Regions from separate parts of the Methylorubrum podarium genome, predicted to be linked through region 2. Evidence: predicted binding sites of a transcription regulator. Region 2 holds the regulator's gene; the other holds the start of a gene.

Region 1 (14,923 bases), on a different contig from region 2:
GCATCCGAGCGGGCGTCCGGCAGTTGGGCCGCTTCGAAGACCCGGACAAGATGGCGCAGGGCGACTTCGCGGGGGAGGGTCGGCGCGAAATCGGGAGTCATGCCGGACCAAGCACGACGCATCCGCATCCCGTCCCTCTCCCCCACGGATCTCGGGCTTGCCCCAGATCCGCGGGGGAGAGGGATCGTACCGGTCGCAGCCGTCTCAGCCTCACGCCATCCCCTCGGCCGCCAGCAGCTCGGCCTGATGCTCGGTCACCAGCGCGTCGATCACCTCGTCGAGCGCCGGCCCGGCCATGACCTCCTCCAGCTTGTAGAGGGTCAGGTTGATGCGGTGGTCGGTGACGCGCCCCTGCGGGAAATTGTAGGTGCGGATGCGTTCCGAGCGGTCGCCGGAGCCGACCTGCGCCTTGCGGTCGGCCGCCCGCGCCGAATCCTTGGCGGTGCGCTCGGCGTCGAACAGTTTCGCCCGCAGGAGGGCCATGGCGCGGGCGCGGTTCTTGTGCTGCGAGCGCTCCTCCTGGACGAACACCACCACGCCGGTCGGAAGGTGGGTGATGCGGATCGCCGATTCTGTCTTGTTGACGTGCTGGCCGCCCGCGCCCTGCGCCCGCATGGTGTCGATCTTCAGGTCGGCCTCGTTGACGACGACGTCGACCTCCTCCGCCTCCGGCAGTACGGCGACGGTGGCGGCGGAGGTGTGGATGCGCCCCTGCGTCTCGGTATCGGGCACGCGCTGGACGCGGTGGGCCCCGCTCTCGAACTTGAGCCGCGAGAATACGGAGCGGCCCTTCACCTCGGCGACGACCTCGCGATAGCCGCCGACGGTGCCCTCGCTCTCCGAGATCACCTCGACGCGCCAGCCCTTCGACTCGGCGTATTTCGCGTACATGCGAAAGAGGTCGCCCGCGAACAGGGCTGCCTCGTCGCCGCCGGTGCCGGCGCGGATTTCGAGGATCGCGCTCTTCTCGTCGGCCGCGTCCTTGGGCAGCAGCATCAGCTGCAGGGCGCGGTGGGCCTCCTCCAGCGCAGCTTCCGCCTCGGGCTTCTCTTCCGCCGCCAGCGCGCGCATCTCGGGATCCCCGCCGGGCTCGTCGATCAGCGCCCGGATGCCGGCGAGGTTCGCCTCCGCCGCGCGATAGTGGCGGATCGCGGCGACGACGCCGTCGAGCTCCGACAATTCGCGGGAGAGCTGCACGATGCTCTCGGCATCGGCCGAGCCGTCGGCGAGCTGCGCCGTGACGAACTCGTGCCGCGCCAGGATGGCGTCGAGGCGATCGGGAGGAATGGGGGTCATCGCCCTGAATATACTCGCGACGGAACTGATAGTTGAGGAAAGAGTGCGAAGATCCGGACCGGCCGGACGGCGCGTCAGATGGGCACGCCGTTGGCCTTCGCGTAAGCCGCCAGCGCGGGCCGGACCGAGGCGCCGTCGGTCACCCTGGCCAGCTCGGTCTCGATCAGCTGCGCGACCTCGCCGGCATGGGCGGAGAGGACCATCGCCTTGACCGGGCCGATGGCGGCCGGAGACATCGAGAACTCGCGAAACCCGAGGCCGATCAGCGCCAGCGCCTCCAGCGGCCGCCCGCCGATCTCGCCGCAGACCGTGGCGGGGCAGCCCTGCGCGGCGGCGCGCTCGGCGATCAGGCGGAAGGCGCGCATCGCCGCCCCGCAGAGGGGATCGAAGCGGTTGGCCACGCGCCGGTTCTCGCGATCGACCGCGAACAGGAACTGCATCAGGTCGTTGGAGCCGACCGACAGGAAGTCCGCCTCGCGGGCGATCTCGTCGATCTGGAACAGGAGCGAGGGCACCTCGACCATCGCGCCGAGGCGGCAATCGCTCGGCAGAACGTAGCCGTGGCGACGCAGATGCGCCTTCTCGCGCTCGACGATGGCGCGGGCGCGGACGAATTCCTCGACGGTGGCGACCATCGGGAACATGATCTTGATCGGCCGCCCGGCCGCCGCCTTGAGGAGCGCGCGCAGCTGCACCCGCAGCAGCGCCGGCCGGTCGAGGCCGATGCGGATCGCCCGCCAGCCCAGCGCCGGGTTCTCCTCCTCCAGGGCCGGCATGTAGGGGAGGATCTTGTCGCCGCCGATATCGAGGGTGCGGATCGTGACCGGCAGGTCGCCGGTCGCCGCGTAGACCGCCTCGTAGAGCGTCTGCTGCTCGGCCGCCGAGGGCATCCGCTCGGCGATCATGAATTGCAGCTCGGTGCGGAACAGGCCGACGCCTTCCGCCCCGGTCTCGTTCAGATGGGTGAGATCGACCAGCAGGCCGGCATTGAGGTGCAGGCCGATCTTCACGCCGTCCTTCGTGACGGCGGGCACCTCGCGTAGCGCCCGGTACTGCTCCTGACGCCGGGCGCGCAGGCGCACCATCTCGGCGTAGGAGGCCTCGACCTCGGGGGTCGGCCGGATCTGGACCTCGCCGGAGAGACCGTCGACGATGATCGCGTCGCCCGAGTCGCACAGACCCGTCGCATTGGCGATCTCGCCGACCGCCGGGATGCCGAGGGCGCGGGCGACGATGGCGATGTGGCTCGTCGGCCCGCCCTCCTCCAGCACCACGCCGCGCAGCCGCGCCCGGTCGTAGTCGAGGAGCGCCGCCGGCCCCATGGAGCGCGCCACCAGGATCGCGTTCTCCGGCAGGCCGTCGCCCCCGCGTCCTTCCTGGCCGACGAGGCGGCGCAGCAGGCGGTTGGCGAGGTCGTCGAGATCGTGCAGGCGGTCGCGGAGATACGGATCGCTCTGGCGCAGCATCCGGGCGCGGTTGTCGGACTGCACCCGCTCGACCGCGGCCTCCGCCGTCAGGCCCGACTGGACCGCCTCGCGCATCCGCCGCAGCCAGCCCTTGTCGTGGGCGAACATCCGGACCGTCTCGAGGATCTCGCGGGATTCGCCCGAGCCGATCCCGTCGCCGCGCTCGACCAGCTCGTCGATCGCCGAGCGCACGTCCTCGATCGCCTCTTCTAGGCGCTCGACCTCGCGCTCGACGTTCTCGGCGATCAGCGTCTTCACGACGATGCGCGGCTCGTGCAGCACCACGTGGCCGAGGCCGATCCCGTCGGCCAGCGCCACGCCGCGCTGGCTCACCGGGCGCCGCGCCGCGGTGCCGGCGCCGGGCGACAGTGCCTGGAGCTCGCCCGAGGCGATCAGCTCGGCCAGCACCATGGCGGTGGTCTGGAGCGCCTCGATCTCCTCCTCGGAATAGACCCGGTAGGTCTTGTTCTGGACCACCAGCACGCCGAGCGTATTTCCGGCGCGCAGCAGCGGCACGCCGAGGAAGGCGTGGTAGATCTCCTCGCCCGTCTCCGGGCGATACGAGAACGAGGGGTGCGACTGCGCGTCGGAGAGCGCCAGCGGCTCGGCGGTCTTGGCGATCAGGCCGACGAGGCCCTCGTCGGCGCGCATGCGGGTGATGTGGACCGCGTCGCGGTTCAGACCTTCGGTTGCAAACAGTTCGAGGGTGTTGTCATCGCGCACCACGTAGACCGAGCACACCTCGGCGATCACGTTCGCCGCGATGAGGACGACGATCCGGTCGAGGCGCTGCTGCGGACTGACCGGCTCCGCCATGGCTTCGCGGAGCCGGCGCAGCAGCAGGCGCGGGCCTCCGGGCGCAGCGGGCATCGTGTCGTCAATCCGGGTCGGCCGGCGCAACCCTGGCTTGTGAGCCGAAGGGCCGGCGCCGACGGGAACGGTCAGGCCTGGTCGAGGCCGTATAGCGAGTGGAGCGTGCGAACGGCAAGCTCCGTGTAGGCGGCGTCGATCAACACCGAGAACTTGATCTCGGAGGTCGTGATCGCGCGAATGTTGATACCCTTCTGCGCCAGCGCCCGGAAGGCTTTGGCTGCAACGCCCGCATGCGAGCGCATGCCGACGCCGATCGCCGAGACCTTGACCACGTCGGTGGCACCCTCGATCTGGCCGAACTGGATCGTGTCGCGCTGCGCGTCGAGGATGGCGCGGGAGCGCTCGTACTCGGCCGCCGGCACGGTGAAGGTCATGTCGGTGGTCGATTGATCACCCGACACGGTCTGGATGATCATGTCGACGTTGATGTTGGCATCCGCCAGCGGGCCGAAGATCGCCGCGGCGATGCCGGGGCTGTCCTTCACGGCGCGCAGGGTGATCTGCGCCTCGTCCTTCGAGAAGGCGATGCCGGTGATGATCTGCTGTTCCACGATTTGGTCCTCGTCGCAGATGAGGGTGCCCGGCCGCGCGGCATCGGGGGGATCGAAGGAGGAACGCACCGTGGTCGGCACCCGGTGCACCATGGCGAGCTCGACGGAGCGCACCTGCAGCACCTTGGCGCCGAGGGACGCCATCTCCAGCATCTCCTCGAAGGTCACGCGCTCCATGCGCTTGGCCTTGGGCACCACGCGGGGATCGGTGGTGTAGACCCCGTCCACGTCGGTGTAGATGTCGCAGCGCTCCGCGCCGATGGCGGCGGCGATGGCCACCGCCGAGGTGTCCGAGCCGCCCCGCCCCAGGGTCGCGATCCGTCCGGTGCCGGCGTTCACGCCCTGGAAGCCGGAGATCACCGCGACTTCGCCGCGGGCGAACCCCTCGTCGAGGTTCTTCGGGTCGATGCCCTCGATCCGGGCCGACCCGTGCGCGTCGGATGTGTGGATCGGGATCTGCCAGCCCTGCCAGGAGCGGGCCTTGATGCCGTCCTTGTTGAGGGCGATGGCGAGGAGCCCCGAGGTGACCTGCTCGCCCGAGGCGACGACCGTGTCGTACTCCGCCGCGCCGTAGAGCGGGTCGGCATCCTTGACCCAGCCGACGAGCTCGTTGGTCTTGCCCGACATCGCCGAGACCACGACCGCGACCTCGTAGCCGGCCGCGACCTCGCGGGCGACGTGGCGCGCCACGTTGCGGATGCGGTCGACGTTGGCGACGGAGGTGCCGCCGAATTTCATCACCAAACGGGGCATGTCGCGTCCGGTCTGCTCGTCTCTCACCACGGGGCCGGCCGCGCGGGCCACGCCGCCGGCCAGCAACCGGCACGGAAAACAACACGGCGCGGCTGTACCGGGGATGCGCCCGGCGGGTACAAGGGCCCCCCGGCCGTGTCAATCGGACGGACCGCAGGTTCAAACGATGCGAAAGTGAGCCGGATGACGGGTGCCTCGATCGACCGGGACGAAGTGGCGCGCTTCGACGCCCTGGCGGCGCGCTGGTGGGACGAGCGCGGGCCGATGGCGGTTCTGCACAAGTTCAATCCCGTCCGGGTCGGCTACATCCGCGACGAAGCCTGCCGCATCTTCGACCGCGACCCAACCGCGCCCTTCCCCCTCGACGGCTTGCGCGTGATCGATATCGGCTGCGGCGGCGGCGTGCTGTCGGAGCCGCTCGCCCGCCTCGGTGCGACGGTGACCGGGCTCGATCCGGCACCGGGCAACGTCGCGGCGGCCCGCGCCCACGCGGAGGCCGAGGGGCTGGCCATCGACTACCGCGACGAGACCATCGAGGCGGTGGCCGCGCGCGGCGAGCGCTACGACATCGTGCTCGCCATGGAGGTCGTCGAGCACGTCGCCGACCGCGCCGGGTTCCTGCGCGCCTGCTGCACGACGGTGAAGCCGGGCGGGCTCCTGTTCGCCGCCACCATCAACCGGACGATGCGCTCCTTCGCGCTGGCCATCGTCGGCGCCGAGTACATCCTGCGCTGGCTGCCGCGGGGGACCCACGACTGGGAAAAGTTCGTGACGCCGGGAGAATTGTCCGCCGACATCGCGGCGGGCGGCCTCACCGTCACCGACACGACCGGGGTGGTCTACAATCCGCTCACTGATTCCTGGCGGGCGAGCCGCGACACGGGGGTGAACTACATGGTCGCGGCGCACCGCCCCGCCTGAAACGAAGCCGGGCGGCCTTCGTTGAGGAATCTCCACCAGGAACGGAGAGACTCAACCGATGCTCGAGAAGCTGCCGCACGCCGTCGGTGAGGCCCTGGCCGGCCTGCGGGCCGGCGCGGAGAACGCCGCGTTCCACACGGTCGCGGCGGACGCCCCCGCAACGATCCGCGTGACGAGCGAGGCCTTCGCCGACACCGCGCCGATTCCGGCCCGCCACACGGCCGACGGCGAAGGCGTGTCGCCGCCGCTCGCCCTCGCTGGCGTGCCGGAGCATGCGGCGGCACTGGTCCTGTTCGTGGAGGACCCGGACGCGCCCTCTCCTCATCCCCTCGTCCACCTCATCGCCTGGAATCTGCGCCCGGAAGACCAGCGCCTTCCGGAAGGGGCGTTCGCGGGCCCGGCGGGCGAGGGTGCGCGGCACGACCTCGGCCGCAACTCGTTCCTGAAGGACGGCTGGCTGCCGCCGGACCCGCCGACGGGGCACGGACCGCACCACTACCTGTTCCAGGCCTTCGCCCTCGCCCGCCCGGCGGAGCTGCCCGCCTCGCCGGGTCGAAGCGCGCTCCTCGACGCGCTTCGAGGCAACGTGATCGCCAAGGGCCTGCTGACCGGGACCTACGAGCGGGCGTGAGCGTGCCTCACGAAACTCGGGGTCACCGACCGCCTCCCGTCCGACCGCGACGGCGCAACGGGCGTTTCGTGAGAGACGCCGAGCATCTTGCGCTCACCGCGCGCGAGCGGGCATGAGCGCGGGCATCGGCGCCGTCGATCGCGGCGTTGTCTCCCGCGGGCGGGGGAGCCGACGGCGGATTGGACGGCGGGACGGAGGCGGCGCGGAATGAAGGCCCTGATGTGCAGCCGGCTCGGCGGGCCGGAGGATCTCAGCATCGAGGATCTGCCCGATCCGGTGCCGGGCCCCGGCGAGGCGCTGGTGCGGGTGCGGTTCGCGGCGCTGAACTTCTTCGACACCCTCATCATCGCCGGCCGCTATCAGGTGAAGCCCGAACTGCCGTTCTCCCCCGGCGGCGAAGCCTGCGGCGTGATCGAGGCCCTGGGTCCCGGCGCGGAGGGATTGTCCGTCGGCGACCGGGTGATGGTGCATCTCAGCCACGGCACCGCCCGCGAGCGGATCGCGGTGCCGGTCAAGCGCCTCGCGCGGGTGCCGGAGGCCGTCTCCGACGAGGTCGCCGCCGGGCTCTCGATCACCTACGGCACCACGCTCCACGCCCTGTGCGACCGCGCCGCCATCCGGCCGGGCGAGACGCTGGTCGTCCTCGGCGCCTCGGGGGGCGTCGGGCTCGCCGCGGTGGAACTCGGCAAGCTGCTGGGCGCGCGGGTCATCGCCTGCGCCTCCTCGCCCGAGAAGCTCGAAACCGCCCGCGCCCACGGCGCCGACGACCTGATCGACTACAAGGCGGACAACCTGCGCGAGGCGCTGCGGCGCCTCACCGGCGAGCGGGGCGTCGACGTGGTCTACGACGCGGTCGGCGGGGAGCTCGCCGAACCGGCGATGCGCGCGCTGGGCTGGAAGGGCCGCTTCCTCGTGATCGGCTTCGCCGCGGGCGAGATCCCGAAATTCCCCCTCAACGTCATCATGCTCAAGGGCATCGACGTGCAGGGCGTCCACTGGGGCGCCTTCGTCGAGCGCGAGCCGGAGGCGCACGCGGCGAACCAGGCCCGGCTGCTCGCCTGGGCGGCGGAGGGCCGGCTCACCGTGAAGGTGCACGGCACCTATCCGCTCGAAGCCTACGCCGACGCGCTCGGCGTGCTCGTGCGCCGCGAGGCCGTCGGCAAGGTCCTGCTCGACCTGAGAGGCTAGTGCATCGTCCCGAAAGGCGGCCACCGGCTTTCGGACAAAGACGATGCAACATCAAGGATCGAGCGCACCAGCCGATCGGATCGGGTCTATCGGTCGAGGCGCGCCAGCGCGGCGGCGATCCGCGCCGCGCCCGGGCCGTTGCCGGCGGCCACGGCGTGGCGGCGGTCGAGGGCGATGGCGCCGCGGTGGCTCGCATGGGTGATGGCGATGGCGAGCGCGTCGGCCGCGTCGGCGAGCTTGAACTCCGCTTTCGGCAGCAGGAACTTCACCATCGCCTGGATCTGGGTCTTCTCCGCGTGGCCGTTGCCGGCCACCGTCTTCTTCACGAGGTTGGCGGCGTATTCCGCCACCGGCAGCCCGGCGAGGGCGGGCACCAGCAGCGCCACGGCGCGGGCATGGCCGAGCTTGAGCGTGGCCTGCGCGTCCTTGTTGACGAAGGTCTCCTCCACCGAGACCTCGTCGGGCGCGTAGGTCGTGATGATGCGGGTGAGGCCCTCGTGCAGCTCGCGCAGGCGCAGAGCCAGCGGCAGGTCGCCGTCGGAGGTGACGACGCCGCAGGCGAGATAGGACAGCTTGGTGCCCCGCGCCGTGATCAGACCCCAGCCGGTGCGGCGCAGGCCGGGATCGATGCCGAGAATGCGGACGTCCGTGGTCATGGCCTCGGCCTCCTTCAGAGCATCGATCCGCTACGGCACGTAGCGTGAACAAAGCCTTGCCGCAAACCCGCGGCCCGTCTCATCAGGGCGATCGCTTGGCAGCGATCACCCTGGTTCTACGCCGGCCTCAGTCGCCGGCGCCCGCCTCCGCGGGCTCAGGCTTCCGCTCCGCGCGGCGCTCTTCGCGCCGCGAAGCCGCTCGAGCGGCTTCGAGCGATGGCCCCGCCCGTCTCGCCGACGCCTATTGCAGCTTGAACTCGCCCTCCAGCCGGAGCGCCACCTCGTCGCCGAGGAGCGGCAGGAAGGCGTTCACGCCGAACTCGGAGCGCTTGATCACCGTCCAGCCGTCGAAGCCCACGGAGTAGATCTTGTCGACAGGGTTGACGCCCGCCTGGTTGAAGGTGGCGTCGAACGAGACCGGCTTCGACACGCCGCGCAGGGTCAGCGTCCCGTTGACGCGGGCGGTGGTCGGACCCGTCGGCTCGATCGACTGGCTCACGAAGGTCGCCTCGGGAAACTTCTCCACGTCGAGGAAGTCCGGCGTCTTGAGATGCGCGTTGAGCCGGTCGTTCAGCCCGTTGGCGCTGCCGGTGCCGATCTTGACGGACAGCGTGCTCTTGCCCGGCTCGGCGGGATCGAGGACGAGGTCGCCCGAGACCTCCGTGAACTGGCCGTAATAGGTCGAGAAACCGAGATGGCTGATCGACCACGTGATCTTGCCGTGGGCGGGATCGAGCCGATAGCGCCCGGCCTTCACCTGTTTCGGGTCCTTGGTCAGGGCCGGGGCGGCCTCCTGGGCCTGGGGCGCGCCGGGCATGGCGAGGGCGAAACCCGCCAGCAGGAGGGCGGCGAGGGCGAGCGTGCGCTTCATGCGGTGACCTTGTCGGTTGTGCCGCCAAGACGGATATGGCCTTAGGCCAAGCGCGGCAACGGACCCTTCGAGGATCGACGGTTTCATATGATCGGCAAGCTCAAGGGGATCGTCGATTCCTACGGCGAGGATTTCGTGATCCTCGACGTGAACGGCGTCGGCTACGTCGTCCACTGCTCCGCCCGCACCCTGCAGCGCCTGCCGAAGCCCGGCGAGGCCACGGATCTCGCCATCGAGACGCATGTGCGCGAGGACATGATCCGTCTCTACGGATTCCGCTCCGATGCCGAGCGGGAGTGGTTCCGCCTGCTCCAGACGGTGCAGGGGGTCGGCACCCGCGTGGCGCTCGGTGTTCTTTCAGTGCTGGAGCCGGCCGACCTCGCGACCGCCATCGCCACCGGCGACAAGGGCGCCGTCGCCCGCGCCCCCGGCGTTGGGCCGCGGCTCGCCGCCCGCCTCGTCGCGGAACTGAAGGACAAGGCGCCCGCCTTCGCCCCCGTCGATCCGGCGCTGATCGCTCTCACCGGCGCCGTCGAGGACAGGACGGCGCCGCAGCCGGTCGCGGACGCGATCTCGGCGCTGGTCAATCTCGGTTATCCCCAGGTTCAGGCCTCGGCCGCCATCGCCACCGCCCTGAAGGGCTTGGGCGAGGAGGCCGACACCGTGGAGGCCAAGACCCTGATCCGGCTCGGGCTGCGGGAGCTCGCGCGGTAGGGCATCCTCCCGAAAGGTGACTGGCCTTCCGAGAAAGACGATGCTCAAGGTCGTCGCACGGCCCTGCTCAGGCGCCCTCGTCGAAGGGCGGCGGCTGCAGGCGCTGCCAGGCGGAGGCGATCCGCTCCGGCTTCACCTGAAGCGCCTCGGCGCAGGCGAGCAGCGACGATTCGTCGCCCATCACATGGTCGAGAACGGCGCCGAGAAAGCCGGGATCGTGCAGGCTCTCGCGCAGCGTTCCGGGCTCCAGGCCGCTCGCGGCGACGAACCGGAACAACCGGTCCTCGTCGGCGGCGAGCCACCCCAGCACTTCGATGGCGAGACGTTCGCTCCCGCCATCACTATGATCAAGTTTGCGTTTCATCAACGAGTGGCAGTTTAAGAGAGTACGAGGGGCCGGGCCACGGGGTGGAACGCCATCGCGACCGCGCCGGAGCAGGTCATGAAGAAAACCGTTCTCATCGTTGAAGACAACGAGCTGAACATGAAGCTCTTCAACGATCTGCTGGAGGCGCACGGCTACGCGACCCTCAAGACCGCCAACGGTATCGAGGCGATTGAACTCGCGCGCGCCCACCACCCAGACTTGATTCTGATGGACATCCAGCTTCCCGAAGTGTCGGGCCTGGAAGTGACCAAATGGCTCAAGGACGACGACGACCTCCGTAACATTCCCGTGATCGCCATCACCGCCTTTGCAATGAAAGGCGACGAGGAACGCATTCGTGAAGGCGGCTGCGAGGCATATTTGTCCAAGCCGATCTCGGTTGCCAAGTTTTTGGCAACGGTCCGCAGGTACATTGGCGATGACGGCGCTCCCTGAGATCTCCTCGGACTGAACGCCGTCGCGGTCGTCAAGGCCGCGCATCGGAGGAACGATGTCCGCTCGCGTCCTGATCGTGGATGATCTCTACCCCAACGTACGGCTGCTCGAGACAAAACTGTCGCTCGAATATTTCGACGTTGTCGTGGCGATGAACGGGCCCGATGCCCTGACGATCTGCGAGAACGGAGCGTGCGACATCGTGCTCCTCGACGTGATGATGCCGGGCATGGACGGGTTCGAGGTCTGCCGCCGCCTCAAGTCCAATCCCGCCACCGCCCACCTGCCGGTGGTGATCGTGACCGCCCTCGACCAGCCCGCCGACCGTCTGCGGGGCCTGGATGCCGGGGCCGACGACTTCCTGACCAAACCCATCGACGACACCGCGCTGATGACGCGGGTGCGCAGCCTCGTGCGGCTGAAGGCAGTGACGGACGAGCTGCGCTCCCGCGCCCTCGCGACGCGCGAGATCGGCGGCCCCGATCCCCTGGTTCTCGCCGCCGCCGACACCGGCGAGGGCGCGCGCATCCTCCTCGTGGAGGATCGTCCGAGCGCCATCGACCGCATCGGCACCGCCCTGTCCCAGCACCATCACGTCACCGTCGAGACCGATCCCCACCGTGCCCTGGTGCGGGCGCCCGAGGAAGGGTTCGACCTCGCCCTGGTGAGCCTGGACCTCGAAGGGTTCGACGGCCTGCGCTTGTGCAGCCAGCTCCGCTCGCTGGAGCGGACCCGCAACATGGCGCTGATCATGATCGGCGAGATGCACGAGAAGGCCCGCATCACCCGCGGTCTCGATTTCGGCGTCAACGACTACCTGCTGCGCCCGGTCGACCGCAACGAGCTGATCGCACGGGTGCGCACCCAGGTGCGGCGGCGCCGCTTCTCGGAGACCCTGCGCGGGGCGCTCCAGGCCTCGATGGAACTCGCGATCACCGACGACCTGACCGGCCTGCACAACCGGCGCTACCTCGACCGGCATCTCGGTCCGGTCTTCGGCGAGGCGGCGCTGCACCAGAAGGGCCTCGCCTGCCTGCTCCTCGACATCGACCGATTCAAGCTGATCAACGACACCTACGGCCACGAGGCCGGCGACGAGGTGCTGCGCGCCTTCGCCGAGCGCATCCGCCAGTACGTGCGGCCGATGGATATCCTCGCCCGCTACGGCGGCGAGGAGATCGTGATGGTGGTGCCCGGCGCCGAACTGCCCGACGCCCGCGCCATCGCCGAGCGCATCCGCGAGCGGATCGAGGCGACGCCCTTCGCCATCGACGGCGGCACCCGCGACATCGGCGTGACCGTCTCGGTCGGAGTCTCCGTGCGGCGCCCGACCGATTCCGGCCCGGCCGACCTGCTCAAGCGCGCCGACACCGCCCTCTACCGCGCCAAGTCCTTCGGCCGGAACCGGGTCGAGGCGGCGGCGGCGTAATCACGTCAGTCCGTCCGGCTCGGGAACCGGGGTCTCGGCTGCGACCGCCGCCGGCGGGAACAGGCCGAGCAGCCGCGCGACCTCGTCGCCCTCCGCCCCGCCGAGAAGGTCGGCCAGGGTGTAGTGGTCCAGCACCGCCAGGAACGCCGCCAGCGCCTCCCCCAGCGCCCGCCGCAGGCGACAGGGCGCGGTGATCGCGCAGGACGCGCCGGAGAAGCACTCGACCAGCGCGAGATCGTCCTCCGTCGCCCGGACCACGGCGCCGACCACGATCTCGGCGGGCGGCTTGGCGAGGCGCAGGCCCCCGCCCCGTCCCCGGATCGTCCGGATCAGCCCGAGCCGACCGAGCTGGTGCACCACCTTCGTGAGATGGCTCTCCGAAATTCCGTAGGCCCGCGCGATCTCGGCGATCGAGCTCTGCTGCGGCTCGCGCAGGCCGACATAGATGAGGGTGCGCAGGGCGTAGTCCGTGTAGCGGGTCAGGCGCATGACGGGTCCGAACGGGCTTTAAGGTACATTTCGATTGCATCTTTTAAAGCGGCACAGCAAAAAGGTGCACGTCGCATGAATCTTTGGATGTGCCCATGCCCACGCCGCTCTCGCCCGAGACCATCGCCGTCGTCAAAGCCACCGTTCCGGCCCTCGAGAGCCACGGGCTCACCATTACCCGGCGCATGTACGAGCGCCTGTTCGAGAACGCCGAGATCCGCGACCTCTTCAACCAGTCGCATCACGGCGAGACCGGCTCGCAGCCGAAGGCGCTGGCCCTCGCCGTTCTGGCCTATGCCCGCAACATCGACAATCTCGGCGCGCTGACGGGCGCCGTGGAGCGCATCGCCCAGAAGCACGTCGCGCTCAACATCCTGCCGGAACACTATCCTCACGTCGCCGACGCCCTGCTCGCGGCGATCCGGGACGTGCTGGGCGAGGCGGCGACGCCCGCGATCCTCGCGGCCTGGGGCGAGGCGTACTGGTTCCTGGCGGAGCTCCTGATCGGCCGGGAGGCGACGATCTACCGGGATCTGGCAGCGCGCGTCGGCGGCTGGAACGGCTGGCGCGACTTCGTGGTCGAGAGCGTCACCCCGGAGAGCGAGACGATCCGCTCCTTCGTGCTGGTCCCCGCCGACGGCGGTCCGGTGATGCGGCACGAGCCGGGGCAGTATCTCGGTTTCCTCATCGACCTGCCGGGCCGGGGCGTGCTGAAGCGGAACTACTCGATCTCCTGCGCTCCCAACGCGCGCGCCTACCGCATCACCGTGAAGCGCGAGGCGGCAGCCGACCATCCGGCGGGTCTGGTCTCGAACTGGCTGCACGCCGAGGCGCGGGCCGGAACCGTGCTGAAGGTCGCCGCGCCCGCGGGCGATTTCTTCCTCGATCGGGCGAGCGCCGAGCCGGTGGTCCTGGTCAGCGGCGGCGTCGGCCTGACCCCGATGGTCAGCATGCTGGAGAGCCTCGCGGCGGAGGCGCCCGAGCGCCCGGCATGGTTCGTCCACGGCGCCCTGAACGGGCGGGTCCACGCCATGCGCGACCACGTGCGCGGTCTCGTCGCGAGCGGCCAATCGCTGTCGGCCCGCACCTTCTACGCGGCGCCGGAGCCGCAGGACCGGCCTGGCGAGCACTACGACGAGGCGGGGCTGATCACGGCGGACTGGCTCGTCGCGAACACGCCGTCCGAGCGCGCGACCTACTATCTGTGCGGACCGAAACCCTTCCTGGCCGCCCTGGCGAACGGCCTCGCCCGCGCCGGAATCCCGGCGGAGCGGGTCCGGTTCGAGTTCTTCGGCCCGGCCGACACGCTCCTCGAAGAGTCGTCGAAGCAGGCGGCCTGAAGCGAACGACGGGGCCGCGCCGGGGGTGGGATCAGCCCGCCCCCGGATCGGTCTCGTCGCCCTGCGGCGGCACGCCCGGCTTGCCGTCGGTCTTCTCGTTGGGGTCCTTGACCGCGTCGGGGGCGCTGTTGGCGGGCTTGTCCTCGTCCCGGCGCTCCCGATCCTTCGCGCGGTCGTCGCCGTCCTGCCTGTCCATTATCTCGCTCCCTCAGGATTTCGGAACCGGGCCGGGGCCGCTCAGAATCTGTTGGCTCAGGATCTTTTGGCCCTCTCCGGCTCGCCCGCGACGGGTTCGCCCTCGCGCGGACCGGCCGCCGCCTTGCGGTCGGAATGGCCGCCGGACGAGCCGCCGAGCGCCGGCGGGGCACGCCCCGCCGCGTCGCCTCGCTGACCGCCCTCGCCCCACTCGCCGCGCCGCTCGGCATCCGAGCGCCCGCCCGTCCCCTGGCCGGTGATCGCCGCCTGTTCAGGGGTCTGATGCCCGCCGCCCGCCGGATGCGGGCCGGGCGAGCCGACGGCCTCGTCGGGCTTGCGGGTGCCGGTGTTGCTCAGGTCCTCGTCGGGCCGGTTCTCATTCCCCATCACGCCCTCCGTGGCGCGGGGCCTCCTCCTGGCCGACGGCGGCGGTGGCGCGCTCGATCGCCTCCTGCGCCGTCGCGTCGGGCTCGGAGCGCGAGGACGGATCGGAGATCCGGCGCAGGTTGTCCGGGGGCGTTTCGGCCTCGGTCTGGTCCGTCGCATCCTGCCGCTCCGTGCCGGATGCGATGCGCGCGGTCTCGGCCGTCCCATCCGGATTACCCTTCAGGTCCGCCTGCGTCCGCGAGGGCACGCCCACGTCGAGCGGGGAATCGCTGCCGACATCCTGGCCATTGCGGTCCGCGTAGGCGTCGAACGCCTTGAGCGACGGCCGGTCGGGGGAAGT
Region 2 (14,923 bases):
AGTTCCGTGACCCAAAGACTGTCACGAGCCTGTTTTTCTCCGCGCGGCGAACAAGCGGAGCTTGGGTCAAGAGACCCTAAATCCGGTGCGTGAGCCGGACTGCCGATGGATTCGAAATTCCGTTCCTCTCTCTCAAGGTCTGCCGAACTGGTGCGCGAACGGTGCCGTATCGGATTTTCATTCCGATCACCGGTCATCGTCCTACTCCGCGCGCATGCAGAGCGGTTGCTGCTGTAGGATCATCTGGCGGCGCCTGCTGAAGCTGTAAGGTAAGTCTGCTCCAGGTCAGCTAGCTTGCACAGATGAGCTTGCCCTGCATTTACTCTTAAGTGGTATGCGGGGCCAAAATAGACTCCGCAGTCGCCTCCCAGGAGATTTTGGTGCACCTGCGGGCGATTGCTTATTTAGATGGCAATAAAAAAGGATAATACAGCGTAAATTATAATAATATGCAACTTTGATGCGGAGCTGAATCTATATATCAAGATAGAATGTTGATCCACAACATCGAAGACAAGAATAAATCAGCCGAGTGTCGTTCTGCGACATGTCCTGCACGACACTCGCCGCCCGGCCGATGCCGTAGAGAGATGATCCGGGTGAGATGGAGGGTCATACGCCATCTCGTGATCGCCTCGGTCGCTCCGCTGTCATTGCGAAGCCAGCGAAAGCGATCCAGTCCGCGACATCTCCGAAAAGGTCGCGCCCTGGATCGCTTCGGCTCCGCCTCGCGATGACGGAGTGCGGCCAAACCCGAAGGGATCAAACGGAGCAGGCATCGAGGGTCGAACGCCCATCACTCGGCTCGGCCTGAGCGAGGCCAACCTGTCGATGCTCTCGCCCTGATTTCTGCATCGTCTTTTCCGGAAGCCGCGGTCCACCTTTCGGGACGATCATCCGACTCCCACGGCGATCGCCGGAAGAGCGATCGAACCCTCGGCAGGACGGGCCGACGGTTGACGGCAGCACCGCGGCGGGCCGATAGCGGCGGCAACATTCTTTTCAGAACGCCGCCTCGAAAAGCCCGCCTCGCCCATGATGGACAAGACCTTCGACCCCGCCGCCGTCGAGGCGCGCGTCTCCGCGGCCTGGGACGAGGGCCAGGCCTTCCGCGCCGGCCGTCCCGAGCGGGCCGGCGCCGAGCCCTTCAGCATCGTGATCCCGCCGCCGAACGTGACGGGCTCGCTGCATATGGGCCATGCCCTCAACAACACGATCCAGGACATCCTCGTCCGCTTCGAGCGGATGCGGGGGCGTGACGTGCTGTGGCAGCCGGGCACGGACCATGCCGGCATCGCGACGCAGATGGTGGTCGAGCGCCGGCTGATGGAGACGCAGCAGCCGGGCCGGCGCGAACTCGGGCGCGAAGAGTTCCTGCGCCGGGTCTGGGCCTGGAAGGAGGAATCCGGCGGCACGATCATCGGCCAGCTCAAGCGGCTCGGCGCGTCCTGCGACTGGTCGCGGGAGCGCTTCACCATGGACGAGGGCCTGAGCCGAGCGGTGCTCAAGACCTTCGTCGATCTGCATGCCCAGGGGCTGATCTACCGCGACAAGCGTCTCGTGAACTGGGATCCGAAGTTCCAGACCGCGATCTCGGACCTCGAAGTGCAGCAGATCGAGGTGAAGGGCCATCTCTGGCACTTCGACTACCCCGTCGTGGACGAGGCCGGCGCCGAGACCGGCGCGGTCATCACCGTCGCGACCACCCGCCCCGAGACGATGCTCGGCGACACGGCGGTCGCGGTTCACCCCGACGACGAGCGCTATCGCGATCTCGTCGGCAAGCGCGTGCGCCTGCCGCTGGTCAACCGGCTGATCCCGATCGTCGCCGACGCCTATTCCGATCCGGAGAAGGGGACGGGTGCGGTCAAGATCACCCCGGCCCACGACTTCAACGACTTCGAGGTCGGGCGCCGGAACGGCTGCCGGCCGATCAACGTGCTCGATCCGGAAGCGCGGATCCAGATCGCCGGCAACGCCGATTTCCTGGACGGTGCCGCGCCGGAGGAGGCCGCGCGGGCGCTCGACGGCCTCGACCGGTTCGAGGCGAGGAAGCGCGTCGTCGCCCTGATGGAGGAGCGCGGCCTGCTGCGCGCGGTCGAGCCCAACACCCACGCGGTGCCGCACGGCGACCGCTCGGGCGTGGTGATCGAGCCCTACCTCACCGACCAGTGGTACGTGAACGTCAAGCCGCTGGCCGAGCGGGCGCTCCAGGCGGTGCGCGACGGCAAGACCCGTTTCGTCCCGGACAACTACGAAAAAATCTTCTTCCAGTGGCTGGAGAACATCGAGCCGTGGTGCGTCTCGCGCCAGCTCTGGTGGGGCCACCAGATCCCGGTCTGGTACGACGGGGAGGGCGGCGTCTTCGTCGCCGAGAGCGAGGCGGAGGCGGTCGCGCAGGCCAAGGCCAAGCACGGTACCGAGGTCGCGCTGACCCGCGACCCCGACGTCCTCGACACGTGGTTCTCCTCCGCGCTCTGGCCGTTCTCGACGCTCGGCTGGCCGGACAAGACGCCGGAGCTCGCCCGCTTCTACCCCACCAACACCCTGGTCACGGGCAAGGACATCATCTTCTTCTGGGTCGCCCGGATGATGATGATGGGCCTGCACCTCACCGATCACGCCCCGTTCGAGACGGTCTACCTGCACACCCTCGTCCGCGACGAGAAGGGTGCGAAGATGTCGAAGTCGAAGGGCAACGTGGTCGATCCGGTCGATCTCATCGACCGCTTCGGCGCCGATGCCCTGCGCTTCACGCTCGCCGCGCTCGCCGCCCCCGGCCGCGACATCAAGCTCGGGCCCCAGCGGGTCGAGGGCTACCGCAACTTCGCGACCAAGCTCTGGAACGCGGCCCGCTTCGCCGAGATGAACGGCTGCGAACTCAAGGCCGACTACCGGCCCGAGGCCGTGACCGAGACGCTCAACGCCTGGGCGCTGACCGAAGCCGCCAAGGCGGTGGCGGAGGTGGCCCACGCCATCACCGTCTACCGCTTCAACGACGCCGCGGCGGCCGCCTACCGCTTCGTCTGGAACGTGTTCTGCGACTGGTATCTCGAACTCGCCAAGCCCGTGTTGCAGGGCGAGGGCGTCGATCCGGCCGCGCGCGCGGAGACGCAAGCCACGGTCGCCTTCCTGATCGACCAGATCGCCAAGCTGCTGCACCCGTTCATGCCCTTCCTTACGGAGGAGCTGTGGGCGATCAAGGGCGAGGCGCTGCCCGCGCCCCGCGGCCTGCTCGCGCTCGAATCCTGGCCGGAGCTGTCGGCCTATCAGAACGCCGAGGCCGAGGCCGAGATCGGCTGGCTGGTCGATCTGATCTCCGAGATCCGCTCGGCCCGCTCCGAGACCAACGTGCCGGCCGGCGCCCAGGTGCCGCTGGTGCTGGTCGCCGCCGACGCGTCGGTCCGCGCCCGGGTCGAGCGCTGGAGCGAGACGCTGGTCCGCCTCGCCCGGCTCTCCGAGATCGGCTTCGCCGATGCCGCGCCCAAGAACGCGGTCCAGCTCCTCGTGCGCGGCAGCGTGGCCGCGCTTCCGCTGGAGGGCATTGTCGACCTCGCCGCGGAGGTCGCGCGGCTGAAGAAGGAAGCGGGGAAGGCGCGGACCGAGATCGGCAAGATCGAGGGCAAGCTCGGCAATGCCGACTTCCTCGCCCGCGCGCCCGAAGAGGTGGTGGACGAGCAGCGCGAGCGCCGCGACGCGGAAGCCGCCCGGCTCGTCAAGATCGAGGAAGCGCTGGCCCGCCTCAGCGACGCATGAAACCTCTGCGGCGGCTGGCTCTGGCCCTTGCCGGATTGGCCGCCGCTCTTCTCGCGCTCACGCTCTGGACCGCGCGGGCCGGCGACCCGAGCCTCTACCCGCCCTCCGGCCCGGACACGGAGACCGTATTCCTCGTCAGCCACGGCTGGCATTCCGGCCTCGTCCTGCGCCGCGAGAGCGTGACGGGGGAGGGGGCCGGCGCGGCCCTGCGCAACATCGCGACGCGCTTCCGCGCCTACGACGCGCTGGAATTCGGCTGGGGCGAGGCGCGCTTCTACCGGGCGACGCCGACGCTCGCCGCCTTCGACTGGCGGCTCGCGCTCTCGGCCCTGTTCCGGCCCGGCGGGAACGACGGCGTGATCCAGGTCGTCGGCCTCGCGCGCCCCGTCCGCGAGAGTTTCCCGCAAGCCGACATCGTCGCCGTGCCGCTCTCGCGGGCGGGGTTCGCCCGGCTCCTCGCCCGCCTCGACGCGGGCTTCCGCCTCACCGACGGGCAGCCCGCCGCCCTCGGGCCGGGCCTCTACGGACCGAGCCTGTTCTACGCCGGGCAGGGCCGCTTCTCGTACAGCAACGTCTGCAATCACTGGGCGGCGGGGCTGCTGAACGCCGCGGGAGTACCGATCACGCCGGTGCTCGACACGCACCCGGCCGGCCTCCTCGCCGACCTGCGCTGGCGGGCGGGCCTGACGATCCTGGCCGGCCCCGAGGCCGGGCCGGACCTGTCCAAACCGTAATCTTCGCGCCATCCGGCCGTCAGGCTGGGGCCTCTAGGAGTCTCCCTACGGATCGCTGCCCGCTGCCCGGCACGGATGCGACCCTCGAGATTGTCCTTCGGAGACCTCCATGACCATGACCGTCCGCCGTCGTGCCTACGCCTCCGTCGCCGCGGCCGCCCTCGTCGCGGGCGGCGCGGTTGGGTTCGGCCTGACCGAACCCGCCACGCCGGCCTACGCCCAGGCCCTGCCCAAGACGCCGATCGAGGCCCCCGAGCACCCGCCGGGCTCCTTCGCCAACGTCGTCGACAAGGTGAAGCCCGGCGTCGTCGCCGTGAAGGTCAAGCTCGACAGCAGCGCCGACGATGACGACGACAGCTCCGGCGGCCCCAACATGCAGCAGGTGCCGCCGCAGCTGCGCGAGTTCTTCAAGCGCTTCGGCCAGGGCGGCGGACAAGGCGGTCCGGGCGGGCGCGGCATGCCGCAGCAGCGCGGCGAGCGCGGCGCGGTCGGCTCGGGCTTCATCATCTCGGGCGACGGCTACGTGGTGACCAACAACCACGTGGTCGACAAGGCCAAGACGGTCCAGGTCACCCTCGACGACAACCGCACCCTCGACGCGAAGGTGATCGGCAAGGATCCGAAGACCGATATCGCGCTCCTCAAGATCACCGAGGGTGGCAGCTATCCCTACGTCCAGTTCGGCAAGGCCGCCCCGCGGGTCGGCGACTGGGTCGTCGCCATCGGCAATCCGTTCGGCCTCGGCGGCACCGTGACGGCGGGCATCGTCTCGGCCCGCGGCCGCGACATCGGCGCCGGCCCCTACGACGACTTCCTCCAGATCGACGCGCCGATCAACAAGGGCAATTCCGGCGGCCCGACCTTCAACGTCAACGGCGAGGTCGTTGGCGTGAACACGGCGATCGCCTCGCCGTCGGGCGGTTCCGTCGGCCTCGCCTTCGCGATTCCCGCCGAGACGGTGCAGGCGGTGGTCGATCAGCTCCGCACCGACGGCAAGGTGGTGCGCGGCTATCTCGGCGTGCAGGTCCAGCCGGTGACGAAGGACATCGCCGAGGGGCTCGGCCTCGACAAGGCCAAGGGCGCCCTGGTCGATCACGCCGAGAGCGGCACCCCCGCCGCCAAGGCCGGGCTGAAATCGGGCGACGTGATCGAATCGGTCAACGGCGCGCCCGTCAACGATGCCCGCGAGCTGTCGCGCCGCATCGCCGGCCTCAAGCCCGGTACCGAGGTGAAGCTCGCCTACCTGCGCAACGGCAAGAGCGACACCGCGACGGTCGAGCTCGGTACGTTGCCGACCGACGGCAAGGTGGCGAGCCGCGGCGACAGCTCGTCCGGCGGGCAGCTCCGGCTCGGCCTGAGCCTCGCGCCGGCCAGCGATGTCGGCCTCGGCGACGAGGGCGTTGCGGTGATGGATGTCGATCCCGACGGTCCGGCGGCGGCCAAGGGCATCGCGCAGGGCGACGTGATCCTCGACGTCGCCGGCTCCAGCGTCTCGAAGCCCTCCGACGTCCAGGCGCAGATCCGCGCCGCGGAGTCGAACGGCCGCAAGGCGGTACTGATGCGGGTGAAGAGCGCCAAGGGTCAGACCCGGTTCGTCGCCGTGGCGCTCAACAAGAAGGAGGGCTGATCCCCTCCGGCGGCCGGGGCCGGCGACGGCCCCGCCCCGCTCTCGGACTTCCTGCGATCCCCTGACTTCGCGCCCGCTCCGTCCAGCGGGCGCTTTTTCGTGCCGTCCCCCTGACGCCGGCCCCGGCGTGCCCGATATCAGTCCGTCGAGCGCCCCCACGGGGCGAGCAACGGAGAGGAAGACGGGCATGGCCATCGTCGCGGCATCCGGCACCTTCGCCATCGGCGGGGATCTCCCCGTCCACCGTCTCGGCTTCGGCGCGATGCGCGTCACCGGGGCCGGCATCTGGGGCGATCCGCCGGATCGCGAACGGGCGAAGGCGACGCTGCGGGCGGTGCCCGGCCTCGGGATCGACCTGATCGACACCGCCGACAGCTACGGCCCCTTCGTCAGCGAGGATCTGATCCGCGAGACGCTTCACCCCTACGAGGGTCTCGTCATCGCCACCAAGGGCGGCCTGACCCGCCACGGCCCCGATATCTGGCGCCCCGTCGGCAACCCTGATTACCTCCGCCAATGCGTGCTGATGAGCCTGCGGCGGCTCGGCGTCGAGCGCATCGACCTGTGGCAGCTCCACCGGATCGGGCCGGATTGCCCGCGCGAGGTGCAGTTCGAGGCGATCGCCCGGATGCGGGAGGAGGGCCTGATCCGCCATATCGGCCTCTCCGAGGTCTCGGTCGAGGACATCGAGGCCGCCCAACAGTTCTTCCCCGTGGCGAGCGTGCAGAACCGTTACAATCTCGTCGACCGCACCAGCGAGGCGGTGCTGGCCTTCTGCGAGCGGCACGGCATCGGCTTCATTCCCTGGGCGCCCCTCGACAAAGGATCGCTGACCGGCCCCGGCTCCGCCCTGGAAGCGATCGCCGGACGCCTGGGCGCGAGCGGCGGCGCCGTGGCGCTCGCCTGGCTCCTGAAACGCTCGCCGGTGATGCTGCCGATCCCCGGCACCGGCGATCCGGGTCACCTCGCGGAGAACGCGGCCGGCGCCGAGCTGCGCCTGAGCGACGAGGATTTCGCGGTGCTCGACCGGGCCGGACGCGAAGCGTGGCAGGGCGCGGGCGCGGGTTAGATCATCGTCCCGAGAGGTGACCACCGGCTTTCGGAACAAGACGATGCGTTCGGGGCCAGCGTGCCGCGGCGCACCTTTCAATCGGTCGGTGCGGGAACCGGATCTGGCCCGATTCTTTCATGTCCCGGGCGGCGCAGACCGCCTGACGAAGGGATCGACATGACGTCCGCCGGCCATCTCGCTCGCAGCGGCCTCCTTGCAAGTGTCGCGCTGCTGACCGCGGCCACCGCCCCGGCGGCGGCACAGACGCGCTGGGTCTCCGGCACCTACGTCTACGCCGACCTCTGCACGATGCCGGAGGACGGCGCGCAGGCCGGCCGGCGCATCACCCTCAAGCGCTGGCCCAAGGGCGACAACCTCGTCATCGAGGGCGCCGGCCTGCCCGCTCCGGTCGAGGCGGCGGTGACGATCGACGACGGCGCCAAGACCGTCGCCTTCCAGGTCGAGACGAGCGCCGGCCCCGTTCGCTTCGAGGGCATCGCCGGACCCGACGCGCTCGTCGGCACCCTGCACGGCGCCGACGGCGCGCAGCCGCTGCGCCTGAAGCGCGTCCTGCGCCCCCGCGCGCAGCAGGCCTGCCCCGGCGAGACCACAGGCTCGATCAACTGATCCGTCTCCGGCCATTGACCTCGTGGGCTGCCGGCGCAAGTGAGGCGCGGGGGCCGACACGAGGCAATCAGCATGGGCGGGACGAAGCGCAGCTACCGGATCGCGGTGATCCCGGGCGACGGCATCGGCAAGGAGGTCGTGCCGGAGGGGGTGCGGGTGCTGGAGCGGGCCGCCGCCCGCCACGGCTTCGAGATTGTGCAGGACTGGTTCGATTTCGCCTCCTGCGACTACTACGACGCCCACGGGCGGATGATGCCCGAGGATTGGAAGGATCGCGTCGGCGGCCATGACGCGATCTTCTTCGGCGCCGTCGGCCTGCCCGACCGCGTGCCGGACCACATCTCGCTCTGGGGCTCGCTGATCCAGTTCCGGCGCGAGTTCGACCAGTACGTCAACCTGCGCCCGGTGCGCCTGATGCCCGGCGTCGCGAGCCCGCTCGCCGGCCGCAAGCCCGGCGACATCGACTTCTGGGTAGTCCGCGAGAACACCGAGGGCGAGTACTCGAATGCGGGCGGGCGGATGTTCCCCGGCACCGATCGCGAGTTCGCCGTGCAGGAATCGATCTTCACCCGCCACGGCGTCGATCGCGTCCTGAAGTTCGCCTTCGAGCTGGCGCAGAGCCGGCCGAAGCGTCACCTGACCTCGGCCACCAAGTCGAACGGCATCTCGATCACGATGCCGTACTGGGACGAGCGGGTGCGGGCGGTGGCCCAGGGCTACCCCGATGTCCGGTGGGACCAGTACCACATCGACATCCTGACCGCGCATTTCGTGCTGAACCCGGACCGGTTCGACGTGGTGGTGGCCTCGAACCTGTTCGGCGACATCCTCTCCGATCTCGGGCCGGCCTGCACCGGCACCATCGGCATCGCGCCGTCGGGCAACATCAACCCGGACCGGCTCTACCCGTCCGTGTTCGAGCCGGTGCACGGCTCGGCCCCCGACATCGCCGGCCAGGGGATCGCCAACCCGATCGGCCAGATCTGGTCGGGGGCGATGATGCTGGAGCATCTCGGCGAGCGCGAGGCCGCGGCCGAGATCGTCGCCGCCATCGAGCGGGTGCTCTCCGAGCAGGCTCTGCGCACCCGCGACCTCGGCGGCAGCGCCGACACGCAGACCTGCGGTCGCGCCGTCGAGCAGGCGCTGGGCTGACGGGCCGGCCTCGATGAGACCCGTCGTCGTCACCGTGGCGATCACCGGCTCGGTCGCGCGCAGGGCCGACAACCCGACCGTGCCGATCACGCCCGCCGAGCAGATCGAGTCGACCCACGCCGCCTACGAGGCCGGTGCGGCGCTCGCCCATATCCACGTGCGCGCGGACGACGAGAGCCCGTCCCTCGATCCCGAGCGGTTCGGGCGGGTGCAGGAAGGCATCCGCCGGCACTGCCCGGACATGATCGTGCAATTCTCCACGAGCGGGGCGGGCTCCGACCCGGAGGAGCGGGGGGCCTGCCTGATCCACCGGCCGGACATGGCCTCGCTCACGACGGGCTCGGTCAATTTCGGCGACGGCGTCTACGAGAATCCGGCGGCCTCGTTCACGGCGCTCGGTCGGCGGATGCGGGCGGAGGGCGTCTCCCCGGAGATCGAGGTGTTTGACCTCACCCATCTCCACAATGCCCGCCGCCTCGTGGACGAGGGCGTGATCGGCGCCGCGCCCCATGTCCAGTTCGTCATGGGCATCCGCAATGCCCTGCCGCCCGACCCACACCTGCTCGACCTCCTGCTGGCGGAGACCCGGCGCCTGCTGCCGGGCGCGACCTGGGGCGCCTTCGGCATCGGCCGCTTCCAGAGCCCGGTGATGGGCTGGGCGCTGGCCCGGGGCGCGCAGGGCGTGCGCACGGGCCTGGAGGACAACGTGCGTCGCTCGAAGGAGCGGCTCGCCGACGGCAATGCGGACCTCGTCCGTCTGGCCGCCGAGATCTGCGCCGAGCACGGCGCCCGTCCGGCGACGCCGGCCGAGGCGCGGGCGATCCTGCGCCTCGATTGATCCTGAGCATCGTCCCGAAAGGCGGCCGCCGGCTTTCGGGACGATGCTCCCTCGCCGATCAGGCGAGGGCGGGTCTCGCCTTGCGCCCCAGCGCCTCCTCGACGGTGCCGTCGCCGTCGAGATAGCCGTGGCGCTTCGGGTTCGGCATCAGCAGCGAGGCGACGAACGAGACCGCGAGCAGCACCGCGACGTACCAGAAGAAGCTGCTCTCCGCGCCCGCCTGCTTCAGCCAGAGCGCGACCGCCTCCGCCGTCCCGCCGAACAGCGAGTTGGCCACCGCGTAGGACAGGCCGACGCCGAGGGCGCGCACCTGGGTCGGGAACAGCTCCGCTTTCACGATGCCGCTGATGCCGGTGTAGAAGCTGATGACGATCAGCCCGATCATGATCAGGCCGAAGGAGAGGACCGGGCTGGTGGTGGCGCCGATCGCCGACATCAGCGGCACGATCATCACCATGCCGAGCCCGCTGAACAGCAGCATGCTCGTCTTCCGGCCGATCCGGTCCGAGAGCCAGCCGAAGAAGGGCTGGATCACCATGTAGACGAACAGGGCCGCCGTGGTGATCTGCGAGGCGGACACCTTGTCCATATGCGCGGTGTTGAAGAGGTATTTCGGCATGTAGGTCGTCAGCGTGTAGAACGACAGCGACCCGCCGGCCGTATAGGCGAACACCACGGCGAAGGCGCGCCAGTGCTTGAACAGCCCGGCGAAGGTTCCCGACTCCTTCGAATCCTTGTTCTCCGCGCTCATCGTCTCCGACAGCGAGCGGCGCAGGAACAGGGCGATCACCGCGGCCAGCGCACCGATGACGAAGGGGATGCGCCAGCCCCAGGCGGTGAGCTGCTCGGCCGTGAGCAGGCTTTGCAGCACAACGAGGACCAGCGAGGCGAGGAGCTGGCCGCCGATCAGCGTGACGTACTGGAACGACGCGTAGAAGCCGCGCTGCCCCTTGGCGGCGACCTCGCTCATGTAGGTCGCGCTGGTGCCGTACTCGCCGCCCACCGAGAGGCCCTGCACCATCCGCGCGAGGACGAGCAGCACCGGTGCGAGAGGCCCGACCGTGGCGTAGGTCGGCAGCAGGGCGATGGCGAGGGAGCCGCCGCACATCATCAGCACCGAGATCATCAGCGAGGTCTTGCGCCCGAGCCGGTCGGCGATGCGCCCGAACAGCCAGCCGCCGATCGGCCGCATGAAGAAGCCCACCGCGAAGACGGCCGCCGACTTGAGAAGCTGGCCGGTGCTGTCGCCCTCGGGGAAGAAGACCGGGGCGAAGTAGAGGGCGAAGAAGGCGTAGCAGTAGAAGTCGTACCACTCGACGAGATTGCCCGACGAGGAACCGACGATCGCCATGATGCGGCGGCGCCGGTCGGCCGCGTCGTCCTGCGCTTCCGCCGTCGCGGTGATGTCCGACATGCTGTTCCCCTGCTGATCCGGCCCTCGGGCGGACGTGAGCCAGATAAAGCTAAGCGCCGGGCCGAGACGGACCAGCCGCTGGGACAGCACAGGCGCAGGCGGATGTCAGCGAAGGAGGCGCCCGGCCGTATCGATCGACCCGACGCGAAACGCGCTCGAGATTCGGGTTCCGCAGGCTGCGCCCATCCGCCCGGAGCCATCGACCCGAACGCTTGCGGCCCGGCATCGCCCGGAGAGGGATAGTAAAGCTCGTAAGCTCGCTACGGATTTACAAACACATAGAGCCCGCCCGTCAGCACGTCGGCGGCGATATACGAGCCTCTCCATTTATTGCCAGGCTTGTCCCGAAGAACAAGCGGCAATGCATCTTCGGGGAACGATTTTCGCGCGGTCGCCGTTGCGAGCCGGGTTTCGGCGCCGCGTCGGTCGCCGGCAGCAGACAGGAACGGACCATGACGAAGTTCTTTCGCAGCACGGCAACCGCCGCGATCCTCGTGCTCGGCGCGGCGACCGCCCTCGCTCAGGGCGGCGGGGCCGGCGGTGGTGCCGGCGGTGGCGCGGGCGGAGGCGCCGGGGGCGGCGCCGGCGGCGGTGCCGGGATGGGAGCCGGAGGTGCCGGCGGCGCGGGCGGTGCCGGTGGCGGCGCCGGCGGGAGCATGGGCGGCGCGGGCGGCGGAGCCGGCGGAGCCGCGAGCGGACCCCGCGGCGGAGCCGGCGAGGCGGGTGGTGCCGGCGGCGCCCGCGGCGGCGGCGAGATGGGGGGCGGTGCCCGCGGCGGCGAAGCCGGCGGTGCGGCGGGCGGCGCCGGACGGGGCGGCGCGGCGGGAGAGACCGGCCCCCGCGGCGGTCGGGACGGCGGCCCGGACCGCGCCGGAGAACCGGGTGAGCGCGGCGCCCGCGACGCCGGTCGCGACGGCGCGGGCGAGCGCGACGGCCGGAGCAGCCGTGACGCGGCCGGCGAGCGCGGCGGGCGCGACGGAGCCGGTGAGCGCGGGGGCCGCGACGGGGTCGGTGAGCGGAGCGGTCGCGGGGCGGCGACGGAGGCACGCGGTGCCTCCCGCAGCCTGAGCTCGACGCAGCGCACCGAGTTCCGTCAGTCGATCACCCGCTCCAATGTCCGGGCGGTCACGAACGTGAACTTCGCGGTTCGCGTCGGCACGGCGATCCCGCGCTCGGTTTCGCTGCATCCGCTGCCGCCGGCGATCCTCTCGCTGGTCCCGGCCTATCGCGGCCTGCAGTTCATCCTCGTCGGCGACGACATCGTCATCATCGATCCCGACACCTACGAGATCGTGGACGTCATTCCGGCCTGATCCGGATCCGCGAGGTCGCAACGAAGGGCGGCGGCGCTGCGGCACTGCCGCCCTTCGCATGTCTCGGTTCGTCTTGCGGAACAGGAGAGGAACGTCTAGGCTGTTCGCGCTTTGTTTTCAACGATTCTGCGGCGCCCCCGGCCCGCGGTCGACAGCAGGTGCCGCATGCTGACCCGCAAGCAACTCGAACTGCTCCAGTTCATCCAGCAGAGGATGCAGGAGAGCGGTGTGCCGCCGTCCTTCGACGAGATGAAGGACGCGCTCGATCTCAAATCCAAATCCGGCATCCATCGCCTGATCATGGCGCTGGAGGAGCGCGGCTTCCTGCGCCGCCTGCCGAACCGGGCACGGGCGATCGAGATCCTGCGCATGCCCGACATGCCGGCCGCCAAGCAGGGACCCGCGCCCGAGCCGCGCCGCTTCACCCCGAGCGTGGTCGAGGGCGGCCTCTCGGCCAAGCCGCCCGCGCCGAAGCCGCCGATGCTGCAGGCCCACGACGGCAACGGGCATTCGGTGATGGTTCCGGTGATGGGCCGGATCGCCGCCGGTACGCCGATCTCGGCGATCGAGAGCCAGAGCCACTCGATCTCCATGTCTCCCGACTTCCTGTCGGGCGGCGAGCATTACGCGCTCGAAGTGCGCGGCGATTCGATGATCGAGGCCGGCATCCTCGACGGTGACCTCGTGGTGATCCACAAGCAGGACACCGCCAACAACGGCGACATCATCGTGGCGCTGATCGACGACGAGGAGGCGACCCTCAAGCGCCTGCGCCGTCGCGGCTCCTCGATCGCGCTTGAGGCGGCCAACCCATCCTACGAGACCCGCGTCCTCGGTCCCGATCGGGTGCGCATCCAGGGCAAGCTCGTGAGCCTCGTGCGCCGTTACTGAGGCGTCTCGGGGAGCGGCGGGTCCGTCGGATCGACGTCGCGGGCTGATTCGGGCTCCGACCGGGCTGCCGGCGTCATCACCGCGCCGACGGCCCGGGGCTGCCAGGGCTTCGGTTCACCGGCGCCGCGCGTCGTGACCACCTCCGGCCCCGCCGGGCCGAGCCGGATCGCGGTGGCGCCGTGCACTGCCAGGAAGCTGCGGTCGGCGATCAGCGGCGCGGCACAGCCCGGCGGGGCGCGCAGGCGGCTGATCAGGATGTCGGCCCGGACGCAATCCTCAGGGAAAGCGCGCTTGTCGTTGACGAGGGCGACGGCACGCCCGTCGATGGCGGCCAGGGTGCAGCCGAGGCGGTCGCATCGCGGCCCGGCGGTAGCGGTGATCGCGTCGGGGCGGCGCCCGTCGCCGTCGGCCTTCAGCCATTGCTCCAGCACGAAGCCGGGCGGGCGCCCGAGGACGACGAGGCGCCCGTCCTTGCCGCGGATTGCGGCGCCGGCCCCGTCCCGGTCGATGTAGATGTCGTAGCGCGCCGGGCTCGCGGCCAGCGCGATGCCGAGCCCCGCCGGCAGCAGGGCGAGGAGACGCAGCCGCGACACCGGAAGGGTCGCGAGGAGCAGGGCGGCCGCGAGCAGCACCAGGGCGCCCGTGCCGAAGGCCGGCAGCACCACGTTGGCCTGCCCGAACCCGGCGATCCAGGCCGAGATGTCGAGCATCCCCCGCACCGCGAGCCCCATCAGCCACCAGACCGGACGATCGAGGGCGAAGGGATAGGCCAGCATCCCGAGCACCGCCGCGGGCATCACGGCGAGGGAGACGAGCGGCAGGGTCAGCGCGTTGCCGACGAGGCCGAAGGGCTGCACGGTCTGGAAGTGGTAGGTGGCGAAGGGCGCGGTGGCGACCTGCGCCACCAGCGTCGTGGCCAGCGTGCCGACCACCGCGGTCGCCGTCCACGACGCCGCCCGCGCGATCCGGGACGGGCTCTCGGTCCGGAAGACGCGCCCGTCGATGAGCGGCGCGCAGGCGATCAGCCCGGCCACCGCCCCGAACGACATCTGGAAGCTCGGGCCGAGCAGCGCCTCCGGCTCGCGGGCCAGCGCCAGGATCGCGGCGAGCGCCAGGTTGCGCATGCTGAGCGCCGGGCGATCGACCAGGATCGCGCCGAGCATCACCAGCGTCATGATCAGCGCCCGCTCGGCGGCGACGTCCCAGCCCGAGAAGGCGCAGTAGGCGGTCACCCCCAGCATCGCCGCGCCGGCCGCGATCTTCTTGATCGGCCAAGCCAGCGCCAGCACCGGCACCAGCGCGAGCCCCGCCCGCACCAGCCAGAACACGACGCCCGCCGCGAGCACCATGTGCAGCCCGGAGATCGAGACCACCTAGTTGCGAGTAGGCCGGCTTTCGTTTTACGAACAGGCGTGACGGAAAAGCCTGGGCGGTGAGATGTCGGACAGGGTCGGGAGCGAAGCGGAGCCGGGCCCGGCGACCGCCTATTCCTACATCCGGCTGAGCTCGAAGCGACAGTC

What was found. Region 2 encodes LexA, which represses DNA repair genes until DNA is damaged. Its sites were predicted from a motif close to TGTTCNNNNTGTGTTCNG; they were not measured.
Region 1: a site for LexA is predicted at 8,369-8,386, ahead of ruvC (crossover junction endodeoxyribonuclease RuvC). Genes of this name have one in related genera too.

Annotation. Positions count from the first base shown of each region.
Region 1 is NZ_JBELQE010000022.1:42,784-57,706, forward strand. It holds gene prmC (peptide chain release factor N(5)-glutamine methyltransferase) at 1-101, opposite strand, end outside; gene prfA (peptide chain release factor 1) at 211-1,296, opposite strand; gene ptsP (phosphoenolpyruvate--protein phosphotransferase) at 1,371-3,632, opposite strand; gene ABS772_RS03035 (aspartate kinase) at 3,704-4,939, opposite strand; gene ubiG (bifunctional 2-polyprenyl-6-hydroxyphenol methylase/3-demethylubiquinol 3-O-methyltransferase UbiG) at 5,114-5,860, shown strand; gene ABS772_RS03045 (YbhB/YbcL family Raf kinase inhibitor-like protein) at 5,919-6,491, shown strand; gene ABS772_RS03050 (NADPH:quinone oxidoreductase family protein) at 6,699-7,679, shown strand; gene ruvC (crossover junction endodeoxyribonuclease RuvC) at 7,766-8,335, opposite strand; gene ABS772_RS03060 (YceI family protein) at 8,577-9,206, opposite strand; gene ruvA (Holliday junction branch migration protein RuvA) at 9,294-9,920, shown strand; gene ABS772_RS03070 (DUF3572 domain-containing protein) at 9,988-10,284, opposite strand; gene ABS772_RS03075 (response regulator) at 10,363-10,743, shown strand; gene ABS772_RS03080 (PleD family two-component system response regulator) at 10,799-12,172, shown strand; gene ABS772_RS03085 (Rrf2 family transcriptional regulator) at 12,173-12,661, opposite strand; gene hmpA (NO-inducible flavohemoprotein) at 12,757-14,001, shown strand; gene ABS772_RS03095 (hypothetical protein) at 14,033-14,197, opposite strand; gene ABS772_RS03100 (hypothetical protein) at 14,254-14,583, opposite strand; gene ABS772_RS03105 (hypothetical protein) at 14,573-14,923, opposite strand, start outside.
Region 2 is NZ_JBELQE010000085.1:94,463-109,385, forward strand. It holds gene ABS772_RS16380 (valine--tRNA ligase) at 1,036-3,756, shown strand; gene ABS772_RS16385 (DUF2459 domain-containing protein) at 3,753-4,490, shown strand; gene ABS772_RS16390 (Do family serine endopeptidase) at 4,600-6,117, shown strand; gene ABS772_RS16395 (aldo/keto reductase) at 6,305-7,186, shown strand; gene ABS772_RS16400 (hypothetical protein) at 7,346-7,795, shown strand; gene ABS772_RS16405 (tartrate dehydrogenase) at 7,868-8,947, shown strand; gene ABS772_RS16410 (BKACE family enzyme) at 8,961-9,785, shown strand; gene ABS772_RS16415 (MFS family transporter) at 9,844-11,199, opposite strand; gene ABS772_RS16420 (DUF1236 domain-containing protein) at 11,652-12,512, shown strand; gene lexA (transcriptional repressor LexA) at 12,678-13,403, shown strand; partial or broken gene ABS772_RS16430 (ComEC/Rec2 family competence protein) at 13,397-14,776, opposite strand; gene ABS772_RS16435 (recombinase family protein) at 14,841-14,923, shown strand, end outside.